2 regions of the Arsenophonus nasoniae genome follow, and region 1 is predicted to be linked to the other one. Evidence: riboswitches for the same ligand, from Rfam matches in the RefSeq annotation. Region 1 holds a riboswitch; the other holds the start of a gene.
The links. Region 1 has a riboswitch for magnesium ahead of ArsFIN_RS15075 (magnesium transporter). Riboswitches for the same ligand answer to the same signal wherever they lie in the genome.

Region 1 (5,474 bases):
AAAGTAATGTGTTGCCAGTCGCAGTCGGGTAAAATATGAACCTGCTGTGCTAACCACTGCTCGGTGGCTTTAAAGCCACATGAACTGCAGGCTTTTGACTTACAGCTTTGGCAGAAAAAACGGCTGTGAGAACAATCAGACGAAGCGCAACAATAGCGCCGGACACCCATGGCACAAGTGCCGCAGGCAAGCATGCGCTCCACAGATAAACTCGTCCACGAACTAACGCTATCGCCGTATTTTTCGAGGAATTTATTCCAACCGTCATCAATGGTGAAAAGTAGTTTAGCAGGACGAGGGATATACATCTGACTCAATTACCTTATGGGCATCTTGCCAAAGAAACAGAAATTGTCAGATTCGTCAGCCCAGTTATCGGTGTGTTTATCCCAGGGTTCAAAGGAAACAGGGATTATTCCTAGCTCCGTATAGGTGATGAATTCATCGGCAGGCAGACTTTCAGTTATTCCCCCCTCAGTGTAGTCGTATCCAGCGTCATCAGCTTGGTCTTGGCGTTGTTCAAAACCCCTGATAATCGTGACTAGCGGCGGGTAATACTGCGTGTCGAGAAAAAATTGGGGGCCGAGTCGGACGCAGTGGCGTATGGCTTCTTTTAGGGTGTCATAAAAAAATTCAGGCGGTCTGTCATCATCATTTTCGGGTGGGAGAGAGATCATAAAACGTTTCGGATAAACAGGCGCTGTGGCACGTGAAGTGACGGGCAGCCTGCCTGATTTAACCGGTTTACGCTTTCTGGGAGATTTATTGCGAGCCATCGAGATGAATCCCTGAAAAAAATTAACCTACTGCAGAGTATAAAACAGTACTCAACTCATTAACATCCCCGAAGCAGCACCGCTGCGCCGCTCACGCGTAGCGTGCTACGTTCAAGAAACTAACTTATTGGAGATAGTTATGTTGAAAAAAATTTTTTTAACGCTAGTCACCACAATTTTGCTATTGAGCATTAATTCAGCAATAGCCGCAAATTATAAAATTGATAATGAAGGTCAACATGCTTTTATTCAGTTTCGCATCCAACATTTAGGTTACAGTTGGGTTTATGGTAGTTTTAAGAATTTTACCGGTAGTTTCACCTTTGATGAAAAAAATCCACAAAATGATCAAGTCAAGGTGGTGATCAATACTGCAAGCATTGATACTAATCATGCAGAACGCGATAAACATTTGCGTAGTGCCGATTTTTTTAATGTAAAAAAATATCCTGAGGCAACTTTTATTTCCACTAAGGTCAGTCAAGTCAAGGGTGCTTATCATATAGAGGGGCAATTGACGTTAAATGGGGTAACAAAACCATTAGTACTTAATGCTATCTTAATCGGAAAAGGTGACGATCCATGGGGGGGCTATCGTGTAGGTTTTGAGGCAACTGGAAAAATTAAATTGAAAGATTTTAATTTTCAAAAAGATCTCGGGCCTAAATCGCAAGAAGCTGAACTTATTATTTCTCTTGAAGGTGTTAAATTACCATAAAATAAAAGTAATATCGAAAGAGCCTGTATTGGCTCTTTCAATTATTTTGAAAAAATAACAGTATATTAAATAAACTATTTTAATTTATGGCTATTTAATGAATAGTAACTTGATTGTATTTAAATTTTATTTTTACTCTGTAACAACTAATAAGCAATAAGGTATTGCTGTTAATTTTCACCAGCAATATGAAAATTTTTTTTACAATTATTCTCTTTAAATTTTCATTATACTCAAGTTTATTGGTTTTAATTTTGCTATGCTGATAATTAAAAACAGAGAGAAGGGCGTTATATAATGAGATTTAATCTATTAATTTTCTTCATCAGTTTTTTGTTGCTGGGTTGTGAACAACAATTAAAACTAAATGGCAAAAATAAGCAATTATTACGTTCTTCTATTGCTGAAGTACGAGATTCTCTCTCTTTTGAAAAACAGCAGCAATTTGATGAAGCTATTGATATTACTATGTTTAATAGTATTAATTTTGATGAATATCGTCAACTTGGTGAAAGAGCTGCTTCAAGAGCATTGGAAAAACGGATTTGCCGCACCTTAGATGGTAAAACAGCAGAACAAGTTATTAATGAAGCAAAAAAGATAAAAATAGATCGTCTGGCGTTTGATGAACATTTGCTTTTTTAATTAAATAACTTACGATTTTAAATATATTTTCGTTTATTAATTTAGCTGATCGATTCTATTATTTATCAACTTAAACAAAAACTAAACCATAAGTAACACTATAATTGGAAAAGTTATTTAGCTTCATTATAATCTGCCCGAGTTAATATTAATTTTAATATTAAGCACGGTGCAGTATCTCGTTAGGCGAGGCTCCTATACAAACATAGGTTGCTGATCTGACGACGTCGAGAGACGCCCAAGATCAGGACAGGATATATCGAGTCAAGGTGTATCCCCATGTAACTTCCTGCTGGTTGCAGGATACGTTGTATAGTGCTAAAACTGAGACGTTGAGATAGCTTAATATTCTCGCATCTGGTTTTGCCCCTATTTGAGAACTGTTTGCAGTTTATAACAGTGATAGGGTTTCGAAAATGAAGTTAACATCCCTACAAAAAACGGCACCCAGTGTGGTGTGTCCGGCAAATAGTCATGCAGAAAATTTCAATGAGCAGCAGCATAATAATTTTGATGAAGTAAAAGTTAGTGCTTATATGAGTCAATCCTATATCGCTGTTTCTATGAATGATTCTGTTGCTGCTATTAAAAATAATCTGGCTAATATACTTACCGGCGATCAGATCCCGACTTATCTTTATGTTATTGATAAAGATAAATATCTAAATGGTCTGTTATTGATGAAAACATTATTAACCTCATCGGATGAACTACTAGTCTCAGATATTATGCGACGTGATTTCTTTTCTGTTTCACCAGAACAATCACGTGAAGAGGTTTTTGCTCTACTTAATCATTGTGATGTTGATTCTATTCCGGTTGTGGAGTTTTCTAAACTAAAAGGGGTATTGCGCGCGCAAGATATCGCTGAATTAATTGAGGATGAGAACACCCAAGATGCCCACCTGCAAGGAGCAACTCTACCTTTAGAAGTGCCTTATATGTCAACCAGCCCAATAACATTATGGCGTAAACGCGTTGTTTGGTTATTGATGTTATTTGTGGCTGAAGCTTATACTGGTACAGTATTGAAAGCTTTTTCCGATCAGCTGGAATCGGCTATTTCATTAGCTTTTTTTATTCCCTTATTAATTGGCACTGGTGGCAATAGTGGTACTCAAATAACTTCTACTTTAGTTAGGGCAATGGCGCTAGGAGAAGTGAGTTTACGTAATCTAGGTGCAGTGCTTAAAAAAGAGATATCTACGTCCTTTTTAGTGGCATTAACGATAGGTTGTGTTGGCATATTTCGTGCTTGGATCCTGGATGTTGGCTATCAAGTTACCCTTGTTGTTGGTTTGACTATGATGGCAATTACTGTATGGAGTGCGATCGTTTCTTCTATTATTCCAATGGTACTAAAACGATTGAATATTGATCCTGCTATTGTTTCTGCGCCTTTTATTGCTACTTTTATAGATGGCACAGGATTAATTATTTACTTTGAAATTGCGAAGTTGATTATGACTGATTTAGCTTGATCAATCAGGGAGAGTGAATTGCTCTCCTATTGATTTTGCCAAACGAGATATTGACCACATTTTTTGCAAATATACTCCCCTTTACCGTGTTGGATTTTGTTGTGCCGGCGTAGGGTTAATTGATGTGATAGGTCGCACTGGCAATGGTAATGAAAGATCTGCTTACGAATAGAGGTTAAAGCAAACTGATGTGTTGTCTGCGGTAGAACTTCCAGGATCACGGCCATCATCCATTTCCATTCTTTACCATGCGGGGCTGTTTTACCAAAACAGTGATAAACCAATAAGTGGGCTAACTCATGGGGAATAACTTGATTGATAAAAATCTCACCATTTTCAATCAGTAAAATCGGGTTAAGCCGAATTTCCCATGCTTGTAGATGGGCACTACCGGCAATGGTTCCTCGCTGTCGGTAATTGATCAATGGTTCTGTAAAGGTTTTTTCCAATTTAGTACTCGCTGTAGCCAGTTTGTTGCGCAATACTCGCATGACAATCTGTTGTAAAGCGATCGGTACTCGCTGTGATTTCATATTATTAACATAGTTAAATGGACAAAGAGTCAGCTCAGAATAAAAGAAATTAATTTATTATGGTCTTTATTAAATAAGTATTGGAAAAATTCAATAACCAATTGTTATTTTTATCTAGATCTAAAACAGCAAAAGGGAGAGTTATCTAACTGTCCCTTTGCTGTTTTAACAAGATAAAATCGACTACTCGTTAGTTAAACCTGCGGCTGCACGAAGTTCAGCAACTTTATCTGTTTTTTCCCATGGAAATTGAGAACGGCCAAAATGTCCATATGCTGCGGTTTGACGGTAAATAGGTTGTAATAAATTGAGCATTTTCACTAGACCATAGGGACGTAGATCAAAAATTTCATGTACTAAATGAACAAGCGTGTCATTGGCTATTTTTTCTGTACCGAAAGTTTCGATCATGATGGATGTTGGTTCAGCGATACCAATTGCATAAGAAATTTGAATTTCACAGCGATCAGCCAGTCCTGCGGCAACAATATTCTTTGCTACATAGCGCGCTGCATAGGCAGCAGAACGATCGACTTTAGAGGGATCTTTACCAGAAAAAGCACCACCACCATGGCGAGCCATGCCACCATAAGTATCGACGATAATTTTACGGCCGGTTAAGCCACAATCGCCCATTGGGCCACCTATAACAAAACGACCTGTGGGATTAATAAAATATTTGGTATTTTTGTGGAGCCATTCTGTCGGTAATACTGGCTTAATAATTTCGTCCATTACGGCTTCTGATAAGGTGTTTTGTTTAATTTCCTCAGCATGCTGCGTAGATAAGACAATGGTATCAATGCCCACTATTTTATTATTTTCATATTGGAAAGTAATTTGACTTTTAGCATCTGGGCGTAACCAGGGCAAAGTACCATTTTTTCGCATTTCAGCTTGCCGTTCCACTAAGCGGTGGGCATAAGTAATTGGCGCCGGCATAAGAACATCGGTTTCGTTATTAGCATAGCCAAACATGATCCCTTGATCGCCAGCGCCTTGTTCCGAAGGATTTGCGCGATCTACGCCTTGATTAATATCAGGCGATTGTTTGCCAATTGCACTGATAACAGCACAGGAGTTGGCATCAAAGCCCATATCGGAGCTGGTATAGCCGATTTCGCGTATTGTACGCCGCGTAATTTCTTCTATATCTACCCAGGCGCTGGTCGTAATTTCACCGCCAACCATTACCATACCTGTTTTTACATAGGTTTCACAGGCAACGCGTGCATTTGGATCTTGTTCAAGAATTGCATCGAGAACTGCGTCTGAAATTTGGTCAGCAATTTTATCAGGATGACCTTCTGAGACTGATTCA
Region 2 (5,474 bases), 1.4 Mb from region 1:
AAGGTGAATGTTGGCTAAGGATGGCTATTATTTTTATAATGCCTATTTTAAATACGTCAATCGGCTCAGATAGTGTAAGTGTATGATTGGTTAAATATGATCTGGTTATTTCTTTATATTGTCATTGATTGTTGAATGCAGAATTGATCAGTTGAGTTTATCTCAACTGATCAACGAATTTATAATTTTTGAAATTTAGTTAGCATTAACGCCATGCTAGTAACTAAAATTAAAATATAAACCATCCATAGATATAAATTCATTTCAATAAAGAAACTACCTATCCCACCGATGATAGAAGGAATGACTAAGGAAGCTGAACCCATTAACGCTGAGGTTGCTCCCAGGTTATTTTTTTGGCTACTCATTGTTAGATAGGTATATAGAGATTCGAATAATCCACCAGTAAACATAATGATGGCAAAGAATGCAAAGAAAGTGATGGTATTATTTTGGTAGATAAATATAGGAATAAATAAAATTATTAATATTTGCAGTGATCTTAGCCAAATGGATAAAATTTTTGTGGCACTAAATTTCCGTAGCAATTTGCTGGATAAAAATGCGCCTGCCAATAAAAAAAGCCCGATAATAGCCGAGTAGATACCGAATATTGAGGCGCTAGCACCAAATTTGATCATAAAAATAAATGGCGCCGCGGTTACATAACAATAAATTAATGAAAAAGATAAACCAAGTGATAAACAGGGGAAATAGAATTTAGGTTGGCAGGCAATATGTTGATATATATTGCTGGTTTTGCGCCAAGAAAAAGTTGTCCGTTTTTTTACGGTTAACGTTTCAGGAAAAGAAAAAAAGACATAGACAATGGTAATCAAGACGTAGATAAAAATTAAACCGAATATACTGCGCCATCCCCATAAATCATTGATAAAACCGCCAATTAATGGTGACGCAATCGGGACAAAGCCTTCAATCGTAATGATGATGCTATAGAGTAAAGCGGCAATAGTTCCTCGCGAAACGTCACGTACCGCGCTGACTGAGGTGACTAGGGTGATTGAAATGCTTAATCCTTGAATAACACGAATAACAAGGAAAGCTGGTAAACTTTCAGTTTGTGTTAACATGAATGTTGCTGCTGCATAGATAGTTGCACCTGTTAGCATAATTTTGCGGCGACCGATGGCATCGGAAAGCGGACCAAAGATTAATTGCCCTAAGCCGATTGCCAAGGTATAAACCATAATTGAAAGCTGGGTTGATGAGAGACTTTTATTAAATTCTTTTGCGATATCAGGAATCGAGGGCAAATAAGTATCAACCCCTAAAATACCCATCATAGTGAGTAATGCTAAGCCAAAAGTAAAGAAAGACAGCGTTTGTCTGTTAATTTTTTTCATAAATATTTCCCTTAATAGAAAATTTTATTTCAAGCATGCAGGAAAATTTCAGGATCGATATTCAAACGGAGTTGCTGCTAACTAGCAAACTTTTCTATTTTTTGTTGAGCTTTAATTTAGTTTTATCCGGTTTGTTGGTTTTTAAATCGTATTTGATTAAAATCATACAAATCTAGTAAATTAAAATGCATCTACGTTACAGCATGAGCGTTTTAAATTAGTGGCATATTGATGAATAGAAAGCGATAGCTTAAAAAAGCAATCACAATGCGGGAATAAGCTAGCGAATAACTGGACTTTATTTTTTAGGGTAATTTTAATCGGCAGACTTTAATAATCGTAAAGGCTCGGTAACTGACCGAGCCTGTGGTTTGTTATATATTAAGAATAACTTTGGCAATTTCGAAATAAATAATCAGACCCGTACCATCAACTAGCGTTGTGATAAATGGCGCTGAAACTACCGCCGGATCAATGCCATACCTTTTAAGTAGTAGAGGAATGACCGAGGAGACAATGGCTGACCATAGAGTAATACAGATCAGTGACAGACTGACAACGATACAAATATCCCAACCAATATTCATAAAGCTGGCACGTAATATCCCCGCTGCCCCTAAAGTGATGGCGATTAACACTGCAGTTGACATCTCTTTACGCAAGATCAGCCATAAATGACTGATGGAAAGTTCTCCAATCGCCATTGAGCGCACAATCGTTGACGTAATCTGAGTACCACTGTTACCGCCTGTTCCCACTAAAAGTGGAATAAAGAAGGCTAAAGCAATGACCGCCTCTAATTGCTCTTCAAATGATTTAATGACCGTGCTGGTATAGGCTTCCGCAATAAACAGTAAAAGTAACCATACACTGCGTTTTTTCCACAGGGCAAAAGGACTCGTTTGAAGATAAGGTTTATCTAACGGTAAACTACCACCTTGTAGTTGAGCATCTTCGGTTGCATCATCTTCCAATATACGATCAATTTCTCGTTCGCTAAGGGCACCAACTAATACCCCTTTATCTAATACTGGCACCAGATCAAAACCACAGTCATGCAATGATTTTGCTAATTCAGTGCGTTTAACATCTGGGGCAACAAAGAAAAAATTGGGTTTCATCAGTTGGTTGATGCTATCACTATCAGTAGAGTGCTTTAATAGCGATTTTACTGATAAAATACCGATTAATATTTCATTCGTCGTAATGAAAATTTGATTAGTGATACTATTTTCTTCAAGTTTTTCCAGAAAAACTTTTTTTGCTTCAGCAACAGAAATATGTTCTGGTAAAGTCATATAATTCTGTGTCATATATGAAGCGGCAGTTGGGTTTGCCTGGTCAACATGATAGCGAGGTTTAAATGTATTTTGTTGGATAGGTAAAGCCATATAAAAGTCCCCTATAGGTGTTAAAATCTCTCACCGGGGCGAACTAACGTGGGAAGTAGATCCCAACGTTTAGGTTTTAGCTTCTAACAACGTATTCCAAGCGGAAAGTTACTTTTGTAAGACCTTGATTCGATCATACCTGTTTTACCAATACAAGCCTGTCTCCATGCAAGTACGGCAGTAACTTTTGTTTGTTAGGTAGCCTCGCCATAACGAGATCGTTTATTGTATTTCACGTCAACAGTGTTGAACGCCAGCGATTATAAATTTACTTATTTTGATTACAATTTTTTCTTGAAGTTGTTTAGTTAAGATTTAAGAAAGTCAAATTTTAACAGTCAAAAATAAGAAAATATTGTCTTTATTTTATTATAAAGTAAAAGAAATGCTTGTTTGAAATATGAATAGATAAAAATTAGATGGTTTTAATCGAAATATTTTAAAAGTTCTTAACTTTTTGTTTTTACTATTTTAAATAACGCCATTTATATTACATAAATGCTTCTGGTGCGATAATTGAAAATGCGCCTTTAACAATTAAAATAAATACAGCTGCCCAAATAGCAGCTGATAATAAGCAGACGCTATAGACCTTAGTTCGGTTCATTAATAACATGCCGGCAACTAATGGGATCATGTATCTTAATACCGCAATAAAACGAGAGGTAAATAACACAGTTATCCCTTGGTTTTGTAATTTGTTATGGGCATTATCAATAGTTGATTGATAACGACTAAAAAAACGACTAAATAATTTTCTACGGGTTATTTGATTACCCAAATAGTAGGAAATTATTGAACCAATGGTTGCACCTAAAGTAATCGCCAACCAAACTAAACTAATATTTAGTTTTGGCAAACTGGCAGTAATACCCGTTAATAACATAACGGATGCAGGTGGTAGAAAAGAAGATAAAACAACCGTAGATTTGCTAATTGCGATGCTAAATAATATGGTAAATAACCATATTGGATGTAAATTAATCTCTGACCAAAATGCATTTAGATATGTCATAAATTCTTCTGTTTTCATTGTGTTATTTTCTCTTTAGTGAGTTATTTCTGACAAAATAAAAAATATTATAATAATATAATCTATCTATATTAGCGTAAATTAAAGTTATTCAATTGTTGTTATAACAGGATTAACTTTACTAAATTTAAATTCAGTAGTTTATGAGTAAATAAAAATTTTGCCCAAGATAGGCATATGTTAGTTAATGGCTGGGGAAATGGTCAATTGCTTTAGTTAACGATATATTAAATAAATAATATCTTTATTTAGCTAGCAAGCAGAACAGTTATTTAAGCAAGCGTGAATTTTAATTGGCATCAAATCTTAGTGTATCAGTTCGATTTTACCATACTCTCTGCTTAGGTTTGTAAATCGATTACTGATTATTTTTGTCATTAACAATACATTTTTGTTAATGACAAAATAATTAGTTAAGTATTTTTTTATTCAATGAAGTTTCTACTTCGGCTCTTTTTAAATAGGCATATAATATTGCACTAATTAAAGTTCCACACATAATCGCTAGCAGATAAGCAATAATCGGTTGTACCGCTCCAGGAATCAACATAACAAATAGTCCACCATGAGGTGCCATTAGTGTGACATGAAAATACATCGATAATGCACCAGTAATGGCTCCGCCAAGCATACAGATGGGTAATACCCGCATCGGATCACGGGCAGCAAAGGGAATGGCGCCTTCAGAAATAAAACATAGACCTAATATGAACGCTGCTTTACCGCCTTCACGTTCATTAGTTGAAAACTTGTTACGAGCAAACAATGTCGCAAGTCCCATGGCTAAAGGGGGTACCATGCCCGCTGCCATAATGGCTGCCATAGGACCATAAGTTTGGGCACTTAATAAAGCAACACCAAACGCATAAGAGGCTTTGTTAACGGGTCCTCCCATATCTGTACACATCATTGCACCTAAAATAATACCTAAGATAACGGCATTAGTTGTGCCAATATTGGTTAGCCATTCTGTAAGGGAGGTCATTATCCAGGAAACAGGATTACCGATAATATAGATCATAACTAAGCCAGTAATTAATGTGGCGCATAATGGCACTATTAAGATAGGTTTTAGGGACTCCATACTTTTAGGTAATGGAAAGTATTGATTGAGCAATTTGGCGACATAGCCAGCCATAAAACCAGCAATAATACCACCAAGAAAACCGGCATTGGTGCTAACCGCTAGCATGCCACCAACTAATCCAGGTGTTAAGCCGGTTCTGTCAGCAATTGAGTAAGCTATATAACCAGATAAAATGGGTACCATGAGCGCTAAAGCAGAGTGTTTACCAATTTGCATTAATGCTGCAGCTAATGTGCCTGGTTGCTCGGCTGCATCTAAACCAAACATAAAAGAGAGGGCGATACAAAGGCCGCCGGCTACTACCATCGGTAACATGTAAGAAACACCAGTAAGTAGATGACGATAGAGGCCCTGAGTTGTTGTTTTCTTAGTTAAGTTGTCTGAGCTATTTTTTATTTTGTTAGGTTGATAATATTCAGCTTTAGCTAATGCATTATCCATCTCTTGCGCGGTTCTTTTTAAGGCGGCGCTTGTTGAGGTGTGGTAAATCCGTTTACCGGCAAATTTCGCTAAATCAACTTCTATATCAGTGGCAGCAATAATAAAATCGGCATCATTGATCTCTTCTAAGGTAATTTCATTGCCTGTTCCCACCGAAC

Region 2: another riboswitch for magnesium. It lies ahead of ArsFIN_RS02350 (magnesium transporter); the one in region 1 lies ahead of ArsFIN_RS15075 (magnesium transporter).

Annotation. Positions count from the first base shown of each region.
Region 1 is NZ_CP038613.1:2,983,472-2,988,945, reverse strand. Features, by position in the region: partial or broken gene ArsFIN_RS15095 (IS91 family transposase) at 1-308, opposite strand, end outside; gene ArsFIN_RS15090 (hypothetical protein) at 318-776, opposite strand; gene ArsFIN_RS15085 (YceI family protein) at 916-1,494, shown strand; gene ArsFIN_RS15080 (DUF6694 family lipoprotein) at 1,792-2,139, shown strand; M-box (ykoK) riboswitch at 2,311-2,483, shown strand; gene ArsFIN_RS15075 (magnesium transporter) at 2,556-3,620, shown strand; gene ArsFIN_RS15070 (SprT family zinc-dependent metalloprotease) at 3,647-4,153, opposite strand; gene metK (methionine adenosyltransferase) at 4,337-5,474, opposite strand, start outside.
Region 2 is NZ_CP038613.1:499,293-504,766, forward strand. Features, by position in the region: gene ArsFIN_RS02345 (MFS transporter) at 180-1,364, opposite strand; gene ArsFIN_RS02350 (magnesium transporter) at 1,739-2,677, opposite strand; M-box (ykoK) riboswitch at 2,810-2,979, opposite strand; gene ArsFIN_RS02355 (DedA family protein) at 3,246-3,770, opposite strand; gene fruA (PTS fructose transporter subunit IIBC) at 4,198-5,474, opposite strand, start outside.